Regions from separate parts of the Kitasatospora sp. NPDC096147 genome, predicted to be linked through region 4. Evidence: riboswitches for the same ligand, from Rfam matches in the RefSeq annotation. Region 4 holds a riboswitch; each other region holds the start of a gene.
What was found. A riboswitch is a leader RNA that binds a small molecule or an ion and turns the genes downstream of it on or off. The one in region 4 is predicted to bind cyclic di-AMP.
Positions count from the first base shown of each region.

Region 1: it holds a riboswitch for cyclic di-AMP, as region 4 does, so the genes downstream of both, ACIRBX_RS15770 (hypothetical protein) here and ACIRBX_RS37385 (transglycosylase family protein) in region 4, are expected to answer to the same signal.
Region 2: it holds a riboswitch for cyclic di-AMP, as region 4 does, so the genes downstream of both, ACIRBX_RS05575 (M23 family metallopeptidase) here and ACIRBX_RS37385 (transglycosylase family protein) in region 4, are expected to answer to the same signal.
Region 3: it holds a riboswitch for cyclic di-AMP, as region 4 does, so the genes downstream of both, ACIRBX_RS13965 (peptidoglycan DD-metalloendopeptidase family protein) here and ACIRBX_RS37385 (transglycosylase family protein) in region 4, are expected to answer to the same signal.

Region 1 is NZ_JBIWFX010000004.1:343,122-348,022, forward strand. It holds gene ACIRBX_RS15750 (carbohydrate binding domain-containing protein) at 1-1,286, opposite strand, end outside; gene ACIRBX_RS15755 (hypothetical protein) at 1,559-1,864, shown strand; gene ACIRBX_RS15760 (ribonuclease domain-containing protein) at 1,925-2,320, opposite strand; gene ACIRBX_RS15765 (hypothetical protein) at 2,503-2,988, shown strand; cyclic di-AMP (ydaO/yuaA leader) riboswitch at 3,165-3,330, shown strand; gene ACIRBX_RS15770 (hypothetical protein) at 3,337-4,494, shown strand; gene ACIRBX_RS15775 (hypothetical protein) at 4,496-4,901, opposite strand, start outside.
Region 2 is NZ_JBIWFX010000002.1:22,339-27,239, forward strand. It holds gene ACIRBX_RS05565 (GNAT family N-acetyltransferase) at 1-231, opposite strand, end outside; gene ACIRBX_RS05570 (hypothetical protein) at 297-1,169, shown strand; gene ACIRBX_RS05575 (M23 family metallopeptidase) at 1,214-2,119, opposite strand; cyclic di-AMP (ydaO/yuaA leader) riboswitch at 2,132-2,291, opposite strand; gene ACIRBX_RS05580 (YiaA/YiaB family inner membrane protein) at 2,503-2,793, shown strand; gene ACIRBX_RS05585 (4-oxalocrotonate tautomerase family protein) at 2,843-3,040, opposite strand; gene ACIRBX_RS05590 (alpha/beta fold hydrolase) at 3,135-3,959, shown strand; gene ACIRBX_RS05595 (TetR/AcrR family transcriptional regulator) at 3,959-4,531, shown strand; gene ACIRBX_RS05600 (hypothetical protein) at 4,669-4,872, shown strand.
Region 3 is NZ_JBIWFX010000003.1:728,319-733,219, reverse strand. It holds gene ACIRBX_RS13980 (PP2C family protein-serine/threonine phosphatase) at 1-448, shown strand, start outside; gene ACIRBX_RS13975 (hypothetical protein) at 854-1,048, shown strand; gene ACIRBX_RS13970 (DUF6348 family protein) at 1,146-1,874, opposite strand; cyclic di-AMP (ydaO/yuaA leader) riboswitch at 2,242-2,393, shown strand; gene ACIRBX_RS13965 (peptidoglycan DD-metalloendopeptidase family protein) at 2,399-3,433, shown strand; tRNA gene ACIRBX_RS13960 (tRNA-Gly) at 3,498-3,571, opposite strand; tRNA gene ACIRBX_RS13955 (tRNA-Pro) at 3,758-3,831, shown strand; gene tig (trigger factor) at 4,157-4,901, shown strand, end outside.
Region 4 is NZ_JBIWFX010000024.1:28,779-33,679, forward strand. It holds gene ACIRBX_RS37380 (hypothetical protein) at 1-818, opposite strand, end outside; cyclic di-AMP (ydaO/yuaA leader) riboswitch at 1,010-1,210, shown strand; gene ACIRBX_RS37385 (transglycosylase family protein) at 1,197-2,360, shown strand; gene ACIRBX_RS37390 (hypothetical protein) at 2,427-2,627, shown strand; gene ACIRBX_RS37395 (LacI family DNA-binding transcriptional regulator) at 3,536-4,561, opposite strand; gene ACIRBX_RS37400 (glycoside hydrolase family 13 protein) at 4,587-4,901, opposite strand, start outside.

The DNA.
Region 1 (4,901 bases), on a different contig from region 4:
ACGGTCCAGCAGTAGGTGGTGGTGGGCTCCAGGCCGCTCTGCGAGTACACCGTGGAGGCGGTGTCGACCAGCACCTCGCCCTTGCTGCCGCCGGTACGGGTCACCTGGTAGCCCGTCACCCCGCGGTCATCGGTGGACGCCGTCCAGGTGAGCACGGTGGCGGTGCCGGTCGCCGTCGCGGCGACCCGGGTGGGCGCGGTGGGGGCGGTGGTGTCCGGGAGGACGGCGGCGCAGGGGTCGGTGGCGTTCGGGGTGACGGTCCGGTCCTTGACGGTGCTGTTGCCGCTGCGGAGCTGGTAGTTGGCGCCGTTGTTGTTGTCCCAGACGCCGTTGCCGTTGTTGAAGACCGCCTGCCAGGTGGTGGCCGCGCCGAGGCTGACGGTGCGGCGGACCCAGCCGGTGCAGGCGGCGGTCATGCCGGTGCCGGGGCTGGTGGTCCAGCTTCCGCCGTCGGGCGCCCAGTGCAGGTTGACGGTGGACCAGCCGACGCTGGTGGTGGCGTACCAGACGGTGGCCTCGGTGGCGGGCGTCGGCGTCGGTGTGGGCGTGGGCGAGGGCGTCGGGGTCGGGTCCGGGGTGGTGCTGCCGCAGGGGTCGGAGTGGGCCACCACCCCGTCCTTGACCGTGATCGAGCCGGTGCCCAGCTGGTAGTTGGCGCCGCCGCTGTTGTCCCAGGTGCCGGTGCCGTTGGTGAAGACCGCCTGCCAGCTGGTGGCGAGGCCGAGGGCGAGGGTCTGCTTGACCCAGCCGGTGCAGGCCGCGGTCATCAGGGTGCCGGGCGCGGTGGTCCAGGCACCGCCGGCCGGGGCCCAGTGGACGTACGTGGCTGGCCAGTTGCGGCCGGCCGTGGAGTAGAAGACGGTGGCGGAGGTGGGGGTGGCCGACGCGCACGGGTCGGTGGTGCCGACGGTGCCGCCGGTCACGGCGCTGACGCCGCCGCCCAGTTGGTAGTTGGCGCCGCCCCGGCTGTCCCAGCTGCCGGAGCCGTTGGTGAAGGTGGCCTGGAGGGTGGTGGCGGTGCCGAGCTCGACGGTCGTGCGGTACCAGCCGGCGCAGGCCGGGGCCATGGCCACACCGGGCGGAGTGGTCCAACTCCCGTTGGCGGGCGCCCAGTGCAGGTACGCACCGCTCCAGGTGGTGGCGGGCTTGTAGTACACCGTCGCGGTGGTGGCGGCGTGCGCGGCGAGCGCGGGCAGCAGGGTGGCCAGCAGCCCGGCGACGACCACCAGGACGGCGGCCAGCGGATGACGCGTTCGGCGGTGGTGGCGTGCGACTTCACGGTCCACGGAGGGACTCCTCGGATGCCTGACGGGTGGGGGAGGGAGCCGCCCGCTCCGGCGGGGCACAGGGGTGGGGCCCTGCGGCGCACGCCACCGACCGGAGTTGACGCTCCGTCTTGCGCAAGTTGCCGCAAGATGTTTCAGGAGGGTATCCGGGCGTGAACCCGCCGTAAAGACCGGCCGTCAGGTCCGGTGGCCGGGAGTTCGCGCTGGACGCGTGCGGGGCGCGGTGCCATGATCGCGCCTGTGCCCGGCGCCTGGCCGGCGCGTGGGGGTGGATGGTGCTGAGGGTCTGGCTCGCCGTACCCGTCCTGGCGATGGCGGTGTTCTTGCTGGCATCGGGTGTCGCGACCCTGGCCCGGGGGTGGATGCTCCCGCTGAACCGGAGGTACGTTCGCCGGCCCCGGCTGCACGGATGGGCGCAGGTGGTGGCGGCGCTCGCGCTGGGGTGGCAGGTGCTCTTCGGTCTGCTGGTCGCGGACTTCGGCTTCCGTTCGACGCTGGTGGGGCTCGGCTCCGTCCTCCTGGCAGCCGCGTTCGGCATGATGGGGCTCAGTCAGCGGCCGGGGCGGCCGGCCCGGTGACGCGTGGGGCCGCCCGCCCCCGGGGAAGCGGGGCGGGCGGCCTGGTGGGCAACTGCTCTGTCAGCAGCTGAAGTTGACCTTGCGGAAGGTCGCGTAGTGGTCGGCGGTGTAGTAGTCCTCGTGGTAGACCTTGCCGGTGACGATGCGCCGGGCGCCGCGGGTCGAGGAGCCCGGGGTCTTCACGGTGTACTCGTGGTAGTAGCCGGTGGACTGCTGGGGGAGCACGCCCTCCCGGTTCTGGAAGACGATGCCGTCCTGGCTGTACGGGAACGGTCCGCCCCGGTCGATCAGCTGGATGGTGGTGCGGCCCTCCGGCGGGAGCGCGGAGAGGCAGATGCTCCCGCTGACGGCGGCGGAGGCGTCGGTGGCGAACACGGCGGTGGGGGCGAGGGTGAGCAGGCCGACGGCCACCGCGGCGGCGGCCCGGGTCTTCAACGCGCGTCGAGTGATTCGCATGGCTCCAGCCTGATGGCTTGTCAGGTCCCGGAGGAAGCGAAGCGGGAACACTTCACCGGTGGTCAACCACCTGTGAATCCAGGTGACGGCCCGGTCACCGGCACGCGACGGAAGTGCCGGACCTGTGTCCGCGCGGCCCTGGAAGACTGGGGCGGTACCACCGTCGCCCCCGGGGGAGCACCATGAGGTTCATCGTCTGCAGCTCCGACCACCCGCTGCCGGTCCGGTTCGAGCCGGACGGTCCGACCGTCCGGCTCGGCCCGGGGGAGGGTGCGCTCACCGTCGAGTGGACGGCCGACGGCGGGGAAGTGCGTCACGAACCGGGGCAGTTGGTGATCGTCTCGCCGGAGCCGGACCGGCCGGTCCGGTACTGGCGCTGGGACAGCCCGGACGACGAGCGCGTGTTCCGCGACTCGCCGGACGGCGGGATCACGCCGGTCACCTTCACCGTGGTGACCGGCGGCCCGGAGTGCACGGTGGAATTCGAGCCGAGCGGCATGCCGGTGGACACCGTCGCCGGCGACCGGCTGACGGTGACCTGGCAGGGGGACCGGGGTGAGCTGATGCACGATCCGGAGTGGCTGATCGTCGGGACCCCCTCCTCCGGCCCGGTGCGCCGGACCACCGCCCTGGGCCAGGACGGCGAGGAGATCGACATCGCCTTCTGATCCCTCCCCGTCCTCCCGGCCGCCGTCCTCCCGGCGGCCGGCCCCCGGGCCCGGCGGGCCGGTGTGAGGGAACTCTCCTTGTCGCTCGGCCCGGCACCTGCCTAGCCTGCACGGAGCAGTCCGCGTACCGGCGGACGCCGTCGCGGGGCGCCGAGTCCTGCCTGCCCGCCGACGGTCACTCGACCACACCGAGTACGGGCAGGAGCGGGGGAACCAGGTCAGTACGTGACCCCTGCTCGCTCGTCCGACGCCGGGGCACTCGGGGTGAAGCCGCTTCAGCGGCCGGGCGTTCCCTCATGCCCGAACCCGACAGCTCACCTCGCAGGCGTCGAAAGAGGACTCCTGCCCATGCGCACAACCGTCACCCCGGCACGCCTCGGCGCTGCCGCGCTGGTCGCCCTCCCACTGGTCGCCGCCGTCCCGCTGGCGGGCCCGGCCGAGGCCGCCACCACCGTCACCCAGGACCGGCTGACCCCGAGCTCGATGACCGCCGACGTACCCGGCACGGCCGCCCTCACCGTGCACTCCGCCCGCTGCTTCACCGCGAAGACCGTCGGCATCGGCGTCCGGGACGCGGCCGGGGCCAACCTCGACTTCCCCGGCAACGCGGGCAACGTCCGGATCTGCCCCGGCGGGGTGACCTTCACCAGCGGGGCCCGGGCGCTGCCGGCCGGCACCTACACCCAGTTCGGCTTCTGGCAGGACCAGAACGGCGGCTGGCACAACCTGCCGTCCCGTCAACTCACGGTCAGCGCAGGCTCGGTGACCCCGACTCCGACCCCGAACCCGAAGCCGACCCCCGAGCCCGGTGATTCGCCCGTGCCGGGCAAGGCGCTGACCTGGTCGGAGGAGTTCGACGCCCCGCCGGCGCTCGGCGCCAAGTGGGTCAACGACCGGAGTAGCAGCTACCGTTACGGCACCCACAACCCGGACGACAACAAGCTCGACTGGCTGAGCCCGTCCGGCGTCTCGGTGGCCGACGGGGTCGCCACCTTCACCGCCACGCCCTCCGCGCACACCCTGGAGAACGGCAAGCGGGCCTGGGACACCGGCCTGCTCACCACCGAGTACTCCGGGGAGGGCTTCCAGGTCCGGACGGGCGACTACGCCGAGACCCGGGTCAAGCTGCCCGCCACCCCCGGGGCCTGGCCGGCCCTGTGGACCTGGAAGGACGGCAACGGCGAGATCGACAGTTTCGAGTACCACCCGGACAACCCGGGCCTGCTGGAGCTGACCAACCACGTGAACCCGGCCCAGCGCTACCACACCGACGTGGCCGCCGTCGGCCACGACCGCTGGGTCACCATCGGCACGTACTACGGCGCGGACTCCGTCGACTGGTACGTGAACGGCACCAAGGTCTTCTCGGACGGGGCCGGCGTCGGCGCCGACTGGTCCGCCTACCTGATCCTCAACCTCTCGGTGGGCGCCGGGAAGTACCACCCCGGGCCGATCGGCACCGCGCCGATCGGCTTCTCGGCGGACTGGGTCCGGGTCTACCGCTGAGTCAGCTCACGGACAGCGTGAACGGGGTGGAGTTGTTCGCGGGGTTCGTGTCGTCCGGGCTGACCACCGTGACCTGCCCCTCGGCCTTGGTGCCGGGGGGCAGGCCGCCGTCCACCTGGACGGGGGCCAGCACCGTGGCGGTCCGGTACCGGGGCAGGCCGGCCCCGAAGGTACAGGTCAGCGTGTGGCCGCCCGCCAGGGCGAGGCAGTCGGTCGGGAAGTACGGGCCGCGGAAGGTGAAGCCGTTCGGCACCGTCAGCAGCACCGTGAACGGGGAGCCGGTCCGGTCCGGGCCGAGGTTGGCGACGAAGCCGTGCACGGTGGTGGTCCCGCCGGGCGGCGCCGCCTCCGGGTCGAGTCGGACCACCTCCAGGTCGGAGCGCGAGGGTGCCGCGCTCGCCGGGACG
Region 2 (4,901 bases), on a different contig from region 4:
GTCGGCGAGGAGGGTGACGGCGAGGCGGTACTCGGTGCGGGGGCTCTCCTCGGCGAGGTCGAGGGCGAGGGCCAACTGGTCGGCGCAGGTGTCGAGGTCGGCCGGGCCGAAGTCCAGGTACCGGGCGGCGGCCGGGTCGCCGTGGACGGCGTGCAGCGCGGCGGCCTCCTCGGGGGTGCCGTGGTGTTCGCGCAGGGCGAGCCGGGGGCCGGTCAGCCGGACGGGCATCATGGGCCCGACCCTACGCGGGCGGTGCCGCAGCCTCCCGACGGTCCGTCACCGGATACCGTACGAGGGTGAACCACGAGGACCTGCTGCTCAGCCCCCGCACCCGCGCCGACGACCTGCTCGACTGGGCCGCCGCCGAGGGCCGGCCGCCGGTGCCCGAGCCGGCCGTGCGCACCGTGCTCGCCCTGCTGGAGCTGGGCGACGGCCGGATGCACGACGGTTTCCCGGAGTTGACCTCGGCGGTGCTGGAGCAGCTGCTCTACGAGCGGCTCTACCTCTACGTGCAGCCGGAGTCCGAGCCGGAGGCGTACGGCAGGGCGGTGGAGCTGCTGATCGACCACCAGCGGGCCACCAAGCGGCTGAACGCCAAGCGGCAGGAGAAGCTGCACGCCGAGGCGGAGTGGCAGGGCGAGCTGCTCTGCGGGCTGCTGCGCCAGCCGCACCTGGTGACCTGGCCCCGGCTGTACGCGCTGCTGCTGCGGGCGGACGGGGTGGACACGGCGGACGGGACGGCGGTGCGGGCCTGGCTGGACGGCTTCCGGGAGTTGACGGAGCAGCAGCGGGCCGAGGCGTTCGCGGGTCTGGACGGGCTGGACGAGGTGGACTCGGACGGCGGCTGGGGACCGACCCGGACCATCTCGGTCGGGATGGCCACCGACGGGGCCCGGATGCTGCTGGAGAACCGGCTGATGCAGCGCTCCTACCGGAACCTGGCGGGGCTGAACGCGCTCGGGCTGCCGATGCCGGAGGAGCTGTCCGGGGACTTCGACGCCTTCGAGGCGGCGGTGGCCGAGGAGGCGCTGCGGCTGTGCGGCGAGTGGACGGTGCCGGGGCTGGCGGCGCTGCTGGTGCACGAGTACCCGGACCTGGCGCCGGAGCCGGGGCACCAGGAGATCGACGAGTACCTGACGGCCCAGGGGTACCAGGCCGACGAGGAGTAGGACGCGGACCCGCCGCCCGGAGCGGCGACGGGTCCGACGGTGCGTCAGGGGTTGAGGCCGTGACCCCGGAGCCAGGTCAGCGGGTCGACCGGGGTGGCGCCGCCGGGGCGGACCTCCAGGTGGAGGTGGGCACCGGTGACGTTGCCGGTGGCGCCGACCTTGCCGAGCACGGTGCCGGGGGCGACCGGGCCGGAGGCGACGGTGATCGAGGAGAGGTGGCAGTACCAGACCTCGGTGCCGTCGGGCAGGGTCTGGATCACCCGGTAGCCGTAGGCGCCGGACCAGCCGGCCGAGCTGACGGTGCCTCCGCTGACGGCGGTCACCGGGGTGCCGGTGGCGGCGGCGAAGTCCAGGCCGGTGTGCAGGTGGGACCAGTACGAGCCGGACTGACCGTAGTGCGCGGTCAGGTGGTAGCCGCTGGTCGGCAGGGTGAACGCGCCGGCCCGCTCGGCCTTCTCGGCCTCCGCCTCGGCGGCGGCTTCGGCCTGCGCGGCGGCTTCGGCAGCGGCCTCGGCGGCAGCCAGCTCCCGGGCCTGGGCGGTGCGCCTGTCCTCGGCCTCCTGGGCGGCGGCCAGGCGGGCGGTCTCCTCGGCGGAGGTCCGCTGGCCGTCGGCCTGCTGCTGGATCCGGGCGGCGAGTGCCAGGCCCGGGTCGGCGGAGAGCGGGCGCTCGGCGGCGGCGCGGTCCTCCGGGGTGCCGTCCTCGGCCGGCTGGTCGGCGGCGGCCACCGCCGGCGGGGCGGCGGGAGCGGCGGCGGCCGGGGCGGCGGCGGCGAAGCCGGTGGCACCGAGCGAGGCGGCCATCGCGGTGACGCCGATCAGCGGGCCGGTGCCGCGGGACTGACGGGGCATCCGGTGCCGGGCGGCCTCCGGCGGCAGCGGGTGGTCGAGCAGCTGGGTGCTGCCACTGCCGTCGTGCCGGGGGTGTGCCGGGGTGTGCGTCGACGCCACGGAGGCGCGCTCCTTTCCTTCCTTCGCGCCTACCGGGTTAGCTGACGGGTTCGGAGCAGGAAGGTCTCCTACGACCGGGTGGGGCCCGGTCGATTCACCCCAAGGAACGTGGTTCCCCGGCTCCCGTGTCCGCCCGGTGGGGGCGAACGGTGGGATTAGGCGACGGCGCACGGTGCCGTTCGGGTACGGCGTTGCCGACCGCGCTGCGTTATCAAACGTTAATCCTAGGAGCCCATGATTCCAAGCGGCTTGAGTGGTGCAGTCCATCTCTTTCTGACGGACCGTGACCCGGGGCCGTCGGGCCGGTACTCAGCGTGCCGCACGGGCCACGGTTGAGCATCCGTACTCAGGTGCGGCGAAGGGGAGTTGGCCATCCTGGGGACATGACCGCAGCGACCCAGCCCCGGACCACCAACGCCTACTACGCCCAGGCCGTGCTCTCCTTCGCGCTGGCCTCCACCTCCCTCGCCATCGGGGTGATCTACCTGCCGGTGAACGCCTGGATGCGGGGGTTCCTGGCCGTCGGACTGCTCTGGGAGATCAGTTCCGCGTTCACCCTGGCCAAGGTGATCCGGGACCGCCAGGAGGAGGGGGAGATCACCACCCGGGTCGACCAGGCCCGGCTGGAGAAGCTCCTCGCCGAGCACGACCCGTTCCGGGTGGACACCCCCTGACCTCCCCCGAGCCCGCGACCTCCCCCGGCCCCGCCGGCCTGAGGAGCCGTCAGCCCTTGGCGCGCTTGGCGGCGAAGGTCTCGCCGGCCGAGGACCAGTTCTCGGCCGGGATCTCCTCGATGGCCACCCAGATGTTCTCCGGGCTCACCCCGGTGATCCGCGCGTAGGTGGCGGTGAGCTCGCGGGCGATCTCGGCCCGCTGCTCCTCGCTCCGGCCGGACAGCTGCTTCACGTTGATGAACGGCATGACGCCCCTTCCACGATCACGGACTGCTTCGGTCCGCACGCTAGCACCGCCGCACCGCTTGACGGCTAAGGCTATTAGCCTTAGCTTTTGAAGCATGGCGACCACGACGCACCCCGCGACCCGCTACCTCGACCTCCCCGGCGGCCGGCTGGCCTACGACGACACCCCGGGCACCGGCCTGCCGGTCGTGCTGCTTCCCGGCATGCTCGACTCCCGCACCGTCTACCGCCACCTGCGCCCGCTACTGGCCGCGGCCGGCCACCGGGTGATCACCCTGGACCTGCGCGGCTTCGGCGAGTCCTCGATCGGCTGGCCCGACCACTCCCCCGCCGCCCTGGCCGGTGACGTGCTCGCGCTGCTCGACCACCTCGGCATCGAGCGCGCCGCGCTGGCCGGGAACTCCTACACCGGGGCCACCGTGGTGAAGGCCGCCGCCGACGCCCCGGAGCGGATCGCCGGCATCGCCCTGATCGACGCCTTCGTGGAGAACCTCCCCCCGACCGCCGCCCAGCGCGCCCTGCTCAAGGTGCTCGGCCTCGCCCTGGTGCACGTCCCCGCCGCCTGGGGCCTCTACCTGGACAAGGCGTACCCGGCCGCCGCCCGGCCGGCCGACTACGCCGCCTACCGGGCCGCCTCGGTGGCCGCCCTGCGCACGCCCGGCCGGAAGGGGGCCACCCGGGCCTACGTCACCGGCGACTCCTCGCCGGTCGGCTGGACGGCCGGGGTGCGCTGCCCCGCACTGGTCCTGATGGGCCACCAGGACCCGGACTTCCCGGACCCGGAGGCGGTGGCCGACCGCCAGGCGGCGGCCCTGACGGCCCGCAAGGTGATGATCGACGGCGCCGGCCACTACCCGATGGCGGACCACCCGCAGGCCACCGCCGACGCCCTGCTGCCCTTCCTGCGCGAGGTGGGCTGATGCCCAGGGTCGGACTCACCCCCGCCGGCGTGGTGGCCCACGCCGTGGAGCTGATAGACGGTCAGGGGCCCGAGGCCCTCACCCTCGCCTCGGTCGCCGCCCGCGCGGGCGTCGCCACCCCCTCGCTCTACAAGCACGTCCCCGGCGGCCTGGCCGAGCTGCGCCGGCTGGTCGCCGTCCGGGTCACCGAGGAGCTGGCCGAACGGCTGGCCCTCGCGGTCGACGGGCTGCACCGGGACGCCGCCGCCGGCGCGCTGCTCGGGGCCTACCTGGACTACGCCGAGCAGTACCCGCGCCGGTACGCCGCGCTGCCGCAGGCCCCGCAGGAGGACCCCGAGCTGACCGCCGCCGCCGGCCGGCTGGTCGGGGTGATCCTGACCGTGCTGGACGGCTACGGGCTCACCGGCGAGGAGGCGGTGCACGCCGCCCGGGCGGTCCGTTCGACCGCGCACGGCTTCGCCTCGCTGAGCGCGGCCGGGGCGTTCCGGCTGAGCGCGGAACTGACGGTGACTCGGGAACGTCTGATCGGGGTAGTGGTCGGGGGGCTGCGAGGGTGGCCGACGGGGGGTTAGCGCGTGGCGGAACGGGCGTTCACCGGAACGGTATCCGTTCGGGTGGTTTTCGATACCGAACCGTCGCCGTGGCCGGGTGAGACTGGCAGCCTTCCGGTACGTACCCGGACCGACGCACCAGCCCGAAGGACGTGCGCATGACGCAGACCACGCCCGCCGCCCGGACCGCCACCGGTCTGGTGCCCGCGCAGCGCACCCAGCAGACCGGCCCCGGCCGCGCCCCGGCCACCGCCCAGGTCTCCCCCGCGCGCCGCCTGCTGGCGATCGCGCTCGGCATCCGCTCGCTGCGCAGCGTCCCGGCCCGCCCGCAGGAGCCCTACGGCGAGTCCGACGGGCAGTAGCCCACCGCACCCGCCCCGGGCGTAGGCCC
Region 3 (4,901 bases), on a different contig from region 4:
GGCCAACGGCTACCTGCTCCGGCAGGACTGGGACGAGGGCTTCGCCACCGCCGTCCACCTGGTGCTGGACCTGGACACCGGGGAGTACGAGCTGCTCTCGGCCGGTCATCTGCCGGGCATGCAGCGGCACGCCGGCACCGGCCGGTGGGACGTGATGGAGGCGCCCGAGGGCGGGCTGCTAGGGGTGTACGACGGCGCCAAGTTCGAGGGCGTGCGCGGGCGGTTGGACCGGGGCGACGTGCTGATGCTCTGCACCGACGGCATGGTCGAGGTGCCCGGCCGGGACCTGACCGAGGGCATGGACCGGTTGATGGGCGAGGCGGACCGGCTGGTCGGCGGCGCCCCGTTCGCCCAGCTCGGTGGTCGGGGCTCGGCGGTGAAGCTCATCGAGTCGGTGGCCAAGGACGTCAACGACGACCGCGCGGTGCTGCTGCTCTGGCGCGCCTGACGCCCCGTCGGGTGGCACCCGGTGCCGCGCCCCGACGGTGGGACGGGCACCGGAGCCGGGGCCCGAACCGGGGCCCGGAGGTGTCAAGTCCCAACGCCGATCTTCGGCCATTCCTGCGGCATAGTCCGGGAAGTGGATCTAGGACCGGCCGGAGCGGTCAACTGCCAGTTGGGGCCGCCCTGGCGACGGACCGTCAGGCCCGCTCCGCTATCGTCTCGGTCGGCGGAAATTCGTCTCACATCGCAGGATCTTCGGGGCCTGCTTCCGGCAAGTCCTTTACGCAGTCCGCACGAACGACCACACTGAGTCCGGGTGGGACGGTCGGTTCTCGGGGGGTCCGGGGGATTGCTCGGGGGATTGGGCCCGCCACGAAACTCGCTACGTAGAAAGAGGAAGTGAGTCCGGGTGGCCTTCTCCGTCTCAGCCCTGGTCCTGTTCGGCATCATCTGCGTGATCTTCATCCGCAACAAGCAGTTGAAGACCAGTCACGCCATCATCGCGGCACTGTTCGGCTTCATGCTGAGCCAGTCCACGGCTGCCGGCCCGATCCAGGAGTTCCTCAGCCAGCTCGCCAAGACCATCTCCTCGGTCGCCGGCTGAGCCGTCCCGCTCCGAGCGGTCCGGCGCCGAGCGGTCGCGCGCCCTGCCGTCCCGCGCCGAGCCGTTCCGACCGGTCGCGGACCCGCCCGCCAGCGGGTCAGCGCCGTCGCCGCCACCAGCGCGCCAACCGGCCGCGCCGTGGTGCGGGGGCCGTCACGCGCTCCGGCAGCGCCTCGGGCTCCGGCGCGAACACCAGGAACAGCCGCGCCCAGCAGAGCCGTTCGCCGCGCGGCCAGTCCTGCGCGCGCAGCGCCGCCGAGGCCGCGCTGCTCACCCGGCCGTTCACCCGCACCTCGGCCACGTCGTGGCCGGCCTTGCCGCCGAAGAACAGCTTCACGCCGTTCACCTGACCCGGGGTCAGCTCCGGCAGCACGGCGGCGGCCAGGGCGGGCGAGGAGTGCTGCCCGGCCAGCCAGTCGGCCAGCAGCTCCGAGCCGGTGCCGAAGGTGGCCGCCGGGCTCTGCACCACCCGCCAGCCGGGGAACTCGGGCGTGCTGAACGCCTGCTCACCGGAGAGCAGTTGGAGCACGGCGGTGGCGGTGGTGCCGGCCCAGATCATCACCGCGTTGTCGAGCTGCTCGGTGTCGTCGCCGCCGAAGCCGGCCGCGCAGTCCCAGACCACCGGGCCGTCGCCCCGGCCGAGCTGGAGCACGTAGCCGAGGTCCACGTGGCCGGTGGTGCCCCGCTCGGCGTGCTCGCGGACCGCCACGGCGGTGGTGCCGGGCCCCCGGACCACCGCGCCGTCCACCGCGAACTCCAGGCCCAACCGGGCCATCTCGCGGACCACTCCGCGCCGTATGACGGCCAGCCGCTCCTCGTGGGGCACGGGCGGATCTCCTCGCAGCCACCCCGGTGGGCGGCGCTCTGTTCTCGAACGGGAACCTCGAACGGCGAGCGTATCGGCCCGGCGTGACCGGTGTCACGGCGCCTGCCGACGGAGCGCACGGAGCCGTATCCGGACGGTGGTTTTCGACACCCTACGTGTGCGTAGCATCGGCCCAGGGTCAGCGATCATGGGCGCCGGAGGCGGAAGTCCCGACCTCCGAGTGACTTTGGTCCCGCCGGGTGCTCGTTGATCGTTCAACTCGGGCTTGCCAGCGTCGGGGGCGATGGGCTTAGCTGCGGATCCAGTCCGGCGGATCGACCGGACGGGCCCACCGGGTGGAACGCCGAGTCCTGCCACCACCCGGAGCCTCGAACCAGCACCGCCATGGCAGGAGTGGGGGACCCACAGGTAAGTCGCCGTACCGGTCACACCGGTCCGGCTAGGGGTGAAGCCGCGCCAGCGGCCGGGCATCTCCAGCCCGAACCCGACAGCTCACCTCACAGGCGTCGGAGAGGACCAGCCCCATGTCCGTCAAGGGCAAGCACCGTCGCGTCCAGCTGTCCCGTCTGACCCGCATCGCGGTCGCCACCGGTGTGGTCGGCGCCGCCTTCGCGGTCCCGGTCAGCGCCGCCAGCGCGCACCAGAACCACACCCCGGCCGCCGCCCCCGAGGCCGCCGTCGCCGTCGCCCCGCAGGCCGCCCCGGCCGCCGTGCAGGCTTCCGCCCCGGCCGCCGCTCCGGCCGCCGAGGCCAAGGCGTACCAGGTGGTCAGCGGGGACACCCTCTCGAAGATCGCCAACGCCCAGCAGGTCGAGGGTGGCTGGGAGAAGCTCTACCAGGACAACCGGACCGTCATCGGCGGCAACCCGAACCTGATCTTCCCGGGCCAGAACCTCTCGCTGGCCGGCAAGGCCGCCGTCGCCGCCCCGGCGCCGGCCCAGGCCCCGGCCCCGCAGCAGTCCAAGAGCGAGGACACCACCAAGGCGTCCCGCTCCAAGGCCTCCACCCCGGCCCCGAAGGCCGCCACCCCCAAGGCCGAGGCTCCCAAGGCCGCCGCGCCGAAGGCCGAGGCCCCCAAGGCCGCCGCCGCCCCGAAGGCCACCACGCCGAAGGCCGCCGCGCCCAAGGCCGAGACCTCCACCACCGTCGCCTCCGGCGGCTACGTGGCCCCGGTCTCCGGTGGCACCTCCACCGCGTACCACGCCTCCGGCTCCTCCTGGTCCAGCGGCTACCACACCGGTGTGGACTTCCGCGCCTCCACCGGCACCAGCGTGAAGGCCGTCACCTCCGGCACCGTGGTCAAGGCCGGCAACGGCGGCGCCTACGGCAACGAGGTCGTCATCCGCCACGCGGACGGCAAGTACTCCGAGTACGCCCACCTCTCCTCGATCGGCGTCTCGGCCGGCCAGACCGTCTCGGCCGGTCAGCAGATCGGCCTCTCCGGTGCCACCGGCAACGTGACCGGCCCGCACCTGCACTTCGAGATCCGCACCGGCGCCTCCTACGGCTCCGACATCGACCCGGTCTCCTACCTGCGCGCCCACGGCGTCAACCTCTGACGAGACCGACACCACGTCAAAAGGCTCCGGCCCCCGGTCACTGACCGGGGGCCGGAGCCTTCTGTGGAGCGGGTGACGAGAATCGAACTCGCGTGACCAGTTTGGAAGACTGGGGCTCTACCATTGAGCTACACCCGCACAGGACGCCCCGTGGCCGCGTGCTGCGGTCGCGAGGACAGGGTCAGCGTACCTGGTCGGATCGGCTGCTCGCACACCGCTTTGACGGTTCGGCACGTCGGTGCCGCCGGGCGCAGGGGTCAACGGCCGCCCGGGTGAACGGCCGTGGGGGGTGGGGGGTGCCGTGTACGCTTCCTCTCGGCACCACGGGGTGTGGCGCAGTTTGGTAGCGCGTCCGCTTTGGGAGCGGAAGGCCGTCGGTTCGAATCCGGCCACCCCGACAGTGCGGCAGGGTCTCGTCCGAAGGCGGGGCCCTGTTGGCGTACCGGGGCCGTCCGGAGGGCCTGGCGCGGGCCCCCGTCATCCGTGTGGCAGCACCCTGGCGTCCGCCTTTCGTGCTACCGGTAGGATGGGCGGCTGGCGGTAGTCCCTGCGCAGATCCGTGCAGGTCAACCGCCCGAGGGCGAGGAGTCAAGCTCACCGTCCACCCCCTTGTACGGGAGATGCAGCTCCAACCGCCCATCGCCCGTCTCGCCGCACCGCGCCCGGCCCGCCGGCCGGCAACGGCGGAGACAACCTGACCGCAAGCCCATAGGAGACCCAACCGTGAAGAGCGCCGTCGAGACTCTGAACCCGACCCGGGTTCGACTCACCGTCGAGGTGCCTTTCGAGGAGCTCAAGCCGAGCCTCGACGCGGCCTACAAGAAGATCAACTCGCAGGTCTCGGTCCCGGGCTTCCGCAAGGGCAAGATTCCCGCCAAGGTGATCGACCAGCGCTTCGGTCGTGCCGCGGTGCTGGAGGAGGCCGTCAACGACGCGCTGCCGCGCTTCTACACCCAGGCCGTCGACGAGGGCAAGATCGAGGTCCTCGGTCAGCCCGAGATCACCGACATCCAGGGTGTCGAGAACCTGGCCGACGGCGGTGACCTCACCTTCGTCGCCGAGGTCGACGTCCGTCCGGAGATCACCCTGCCCGACTTCGCCGGCATCGAGGTGACCGTCGACCCGATCGTGGTCGAGGACGCCGACGTGGAGAAGTCCCTGGAGCAGCTGCGCGAGCGCTTCTCGTCGGTCAAGGACGTCGAGCGCGCCGCCGCCGAGGGCGACGTCGTGGTCGTCGACCTGGAGGCCAAGGTCGACGGTGAGGTGCCGGAGGACGGCACCGCCACCGGCGTCAGCTACGAGATCGGCTCGGGCCGTCTGCTGGACGGCATCGACGAGGCCGTCGTCGGCCTCTCGGCCGGCGAGACCAAGACCTTCACCACCGAGCTCAAGGGCGGCACCCAGGCCGGCAAGAGCTCCGAGGTGACCGTCACCGTCACCGCCGTCCAGGAGAAGGAACTCCCGGAGC
Region 4 (4,901 bases):
GGGGCGCCGGTCGGGGTGACGGCGAGCTCGTCGCCGACCTGCCAGCCGGCCGGGGCTGCGGCCAGCTTGATGCTGGTGTCGCCGGCCTTCAGCGCGCCGGCCGCGCGGACCCAGGCCGTCCGGCCCGAGCCGGCCAGCTTGAGCCGGCCGGAGCCAGTGACCCAGAGGCCGGTGTCGCTCTCCACCAGACCCATCCCGCCGCCCTGGAAGCGGCCCTCGTTGACGCTCGGGAAGCGCACCGCGTGGACGGTGGCGGCCCCCTGCGGGGCGAGGGTGAGCGCGCCCCGGACCTCGACGTTGCCGTTGGCGGTGAGCGAAACGGGACGATCCGGGGCAAAGGTGAGCGAACCTGACGCTTCGACCAGCAGCGAACCCACCGTCACGTCCCGGTCCAGCAGCACGTGGTCGGTGATCCGCACCGCCGCACCCGGGCCGGGCGCGGCCCCGCCGCTCCAGCCCGCCTGGTCGGACCAGGCGCGCGGGCGCACCGGCGCGGCGGTCGAGGGGGCGACCCCGGGCACCGGCTCGCCGGAGGTGGCGGCGGTCGACGGGGAGGCCGACGGGGAGACGGAGGACTCGGCGGACGGACTGTCAGAGGCACTGGGAGAACCACCGTGCGCATGCGAATGATCGGGCGGCGGCGGAGGCTGGGCTCCCGAGAGGACGTCAGGACCACTGCCGCTGCGCCGGATCACCTCCTCCACGCCGACCGCCGCGAGGGCGGTGCCGATCGCCAGGCCGATGAGGAGCTTCCGGCGACTGACCCTTGCCGATCCGTTGTCCGACGGGCCCGGCTGGGGCCCTCTCGCGTGCCGCATGACCCGAAGCATAGGCAAATCCCTTGAGCCGCAAGGAATTTGAACAGAATCGATCGGAATCGACATCCGGATCGACAGCTTCCGATTCATGAAGAGTCGGTAAAGAAACCATGATCAGCGTCACAGGGGTTTGCGGTTTCAACTTAACTCTGCCTAACGTGACGCCCTGTTCGTGACCACACGGACCCAGCCCCTCCGGAACGCCGAATCCTGCCGCCGGACGGGTCGGCAGCTCATCAGCACCGCGGCAGGGGCGGGGGAACCACAGGTAAGTCGCCTGGTACCGGTCACACATGACCGTTCTCAGGCTTGGGGTGAAGCCGTGCTCAGGCACGGCCGGGCAACTCCAGCCCGAATCCGACAGCTCACCTCGCAGGCGTGGGAGAGGAACGCGTCTTCGTGCTGTCCAGCACCACTTCCAAGCGTGCCCGCCGACTCATCGCCGCCACCGGCGTCGTGGGCATCGGCCTCACCATCCCGACCCTCACCGCCGGCACCGCCTCGGCCGCCTCCGTCTCCACCTGGGACAAGGTCGCCGCCTGCGAGTCGACCAACGACTGGTCGATCAACACCGGCAACGGCTTCTACGGCGGCCTGCAGTTCACCTCCAGCACCTGGGCCGAGTTCGGCGGCAAGCAGTACGCGCCGCAGGCGAACCAGGCCACCAAGGCCCAGCAGATCGCGATCGCCGAGAAGGTGCTCGCGGTCCAGGGCCCCGGTGCCTGGCCGGTCTGCTCGGTCCAGGCGGGCCTGACCAAGGGCGGCGCCCCCGCCCAGGTCGACACCTCCGCCGCCAAGGCCGAGACCCCGAAGGCGGCCCCGCAGGCCGCCGCCCCCAAGGCCGCCGAGCAGACCGCGCAGACCGCGCAGACCGCCGCTGCCAAGAGCTACACCGTGGTGGCCGGCGACTGGCTCTCCACCATCGCCCGCGACCAGAACGTCGAGGGCGGCTGGGAGAAGCTCTACGAGCTCAACAAGGCCCAGCTCCCCGAGGGCCCGCACGTGATCTACCCGGGCCAGCAGCTCACCCTGGGCACGGTCGCGGTGGCCGCCCCGGCCCCCAAGCCGGCCGCGCCGCAGTCGGGTTCGTCCTCGAAGAGCACCGGGAACGGCGCCGCCACGGGCACCTCCGCCACCACCAAGGCGAAGAAGGCCGCCACCGAGACCACCACCGTGGCCACCGGTTCCAAGGCCGCCGCGATCAACTTCGCGCTCTCCAAGGTCGGCCAGGCGTACGTCTACGGCGGCAGCAGCAACGGCGGCTGGGACTGCTCCGGCCTGACCCAGGCCGCCTTCCGCCAGGCCGGCGTCTCGCTGCCGCGGGTCGCCAACGACCAGGCGGACGCGGCCACCCGGGTTTCGCTGGACAACCTCCAGGCGGGCGACCTGCTGTTCTGGTCCAACAACGGCGCGAACTCCGGCGTCTACCACGTCGCCATCTACCTGGGCGGCGGCAAGTACGTCGAGGCGGCCAACCCCCGCGCCGGCGTGAAGACCGAGACCATCGCCAACTGGGCCCCCGACTTCGCGGGCCGCGTCTGACGACGGTGTGAAGCGCTGCCCCCGGAGCTCTGGTCGGCTCCGGGGGCAGCGCCGTATCCTGCCGCCATGGCCAAGGTCACCGTCTCCCTGGAAGCCGACTTCGCGATCGAGCTGATGCTCCTCGCCGGCACCCGGAACCCGCAGGACGCCGTCGAACTGATCCTCCGTGACTACCTCGCGCGCAGCCGCCGCACCGAGGCACGGACCGGCGATGCCGCCGACGAGAGTCGGCTGGTGAAGCCGGACACCGCCGTCCAGGAGGGCTAGGGGCTGTCTCCTTGATGGGGGCGGCTGTGACACCGTGCGGCTCCGCCGGCCGCTTGGGCGGGCGTCGTTGAAGGGTCCCTACCTACCCGTTGGCGGGCAAGGAGCGCGCGTGGCTCGGCGGCGCCGGGGCACCTCCCGGCCGGAGGCTGGGATGCCGAAGGCGGGGCGGGGGCCACCCCCGGCCGGAGGCTGGGATGCCGAAGGCAGGGCAGGGGCCACCCCCGGCCGGAGGCTGGGGGAGAGTCCATGCGAACATCGGCGACCGACGAGAAGCCGGCGAAGGCCCCCTGCCCGATGCCGGGCAAGGAGGGCGCGTGCTCCGGCGGCGCCCGCTCGGCGGGGCCGGGCGGCACGGGTCGGCGCCTCAGCCCGGTGGCTGTCGACCCGGCCACGGGCATCGGGCGGGTGGAGCCGCCGGTCGGTGGCGTCGCCGCGCGCGGGACCGACAACGCCGGAGGCGGTAGCGGGTGCCCAGGCGGCGTGGACGAGGAGCGCGGCTCCGGGCCGGCGGCACCGGTGTGCCGGTTCGGGCCGTCGCAGCCGAGCGGCACGGCGACCACGGGGCCGGTACGTCCGAGCCACCGTTCGGGGCGACGCCGGTCCGTCCGGCAGCCGCAGCACTCCAGGGCCTTGCCCCCGCGACGCGGCGGTCGGCTGACGGGCCGTCCGCTCCCGCGCCCAGCGTCGGCCTCCTGCCCGCACGACGTACACCCGGCCCCGGCTCCCTCGCCGTGCCCCGCGACGGGGCGGTCGGCTGACGGACCGTCGGCTCCCGGGCCCACCGTCGGCCTCCTGCCCGCACAACGTGCACCCGGCCCCGTGCCCCTCGCCGTGCCCCGCGACGGGGCGGCAGGCGTGCGGAAGGGCCCGGGACCGCGTGGTCCCGGGCCCTTCCGTCCCCTCCGGTCCTACTGCTCCGACCGGCGCGGGCCGGTGGAGCCGCGCATCACCAGCTCGGTCTGGAACATGAACTCGTCCCGCTGCGAGCCGCTGCCGTTGACCTCCTCCAGCAGGGCGTCGACGGCGGCGGTGGCCATCGCCTCGACCGGCTGGCGGATGGTGGTCAGCGGCGGCTCGGTGAAGGCGATCAGCGGCGAGTCGTCGAAGCCGACCACCGAGACGTCCCGGGGCACCGCCATGCCGCGCTGGCGGACCGCCCGAATCGCGCCGAGCGCCATCAGGTCGCTGCCGCAGACGATCGCCGTGCAGCCCTTGTCCAGCAGGGCGTTGGCCGCCGCGTGCCCGCCCTCCACGCTGAACAGCGTGTGGTGCACGTACTCGGCGGCCTGCTCCGGGGTGTACCCGAGGTACTCGCCGAGCGCGGCGGTGAAGCCCTCGATCTTGCGCAGCACCGGCACGTACCGGCGCTGGCCGACCGCCAGGCCGACCTTCCGGTGGCCGAGTCCGACCAGGTGCTGGACGGCCATCCACATCGCGGCCCGGTCGTCCGGCGAGATGAACGGGGCGGCGATCTTCTCGCTGTACCCGTTGATCAGCACGAACGGGACCTGACGGCCGGTCAGCTTGGCGTACCGGTCGTGGTCGGCGGTGGAGTCGGCGTGCAGGCCGGAGACGAAGACGATGCCCGCCACGCCCCGGTCGACCAGCATCTCCACCAGTTCGTCCTCGGTGGAGCCGCCCGGCGTCTGGGTGCAGAGCACCGGCGTGAAGCCGTGCCGGCTGAGCACCTGCTCGATCACCTGGGCCAGCGCCGGGAAGATCGGGTTGCTCAGCTCCGGGGTGATCAGGCCGATCAGACCGGCGCTGCGCTGGCGCAGCCGGGTCGGGCGCTCGTAGCCGAGCACGTCGAGGGCGGCCAGCACCGTCTGACGGGTCGTCGCGGAGACGCCCGCCTTTCCGTTGAGGACGCGGCTGACGGTGGCCTCGCTGACCCCCGCCTGCGCCGCGATGTCCGAGAGTCGCGCCGTAGTCACGATCCCAGAGCCTATTGCAACCACGTCAGACCGCCCACCAGATGGTGCTGTCCGCCGGGAGGACCGTCTCGCCGTCCACCGCGACGGCCTCGGCGGAGGAGAGCAGGATCCGGCCCGGGGCGGCGATCCGGACCGGCTCGGCGCCGGTGTTGACGGTGCAGACGAACGAGCCCCGGCGGAAGGAGAGCAGGTGCTCGCCGGTCTCCAGCCACTCCACCGACCCGCCCGCGCCGAGGTCGGCCTGCTCCCGACGGATCGTCAGGGCGGAGCGGTAGAGCTCCAGGGTGGAGGTCGGGTCACCGGTCTGCACCTCGACGCTGAGCTCCGCCCACTCGGCGGG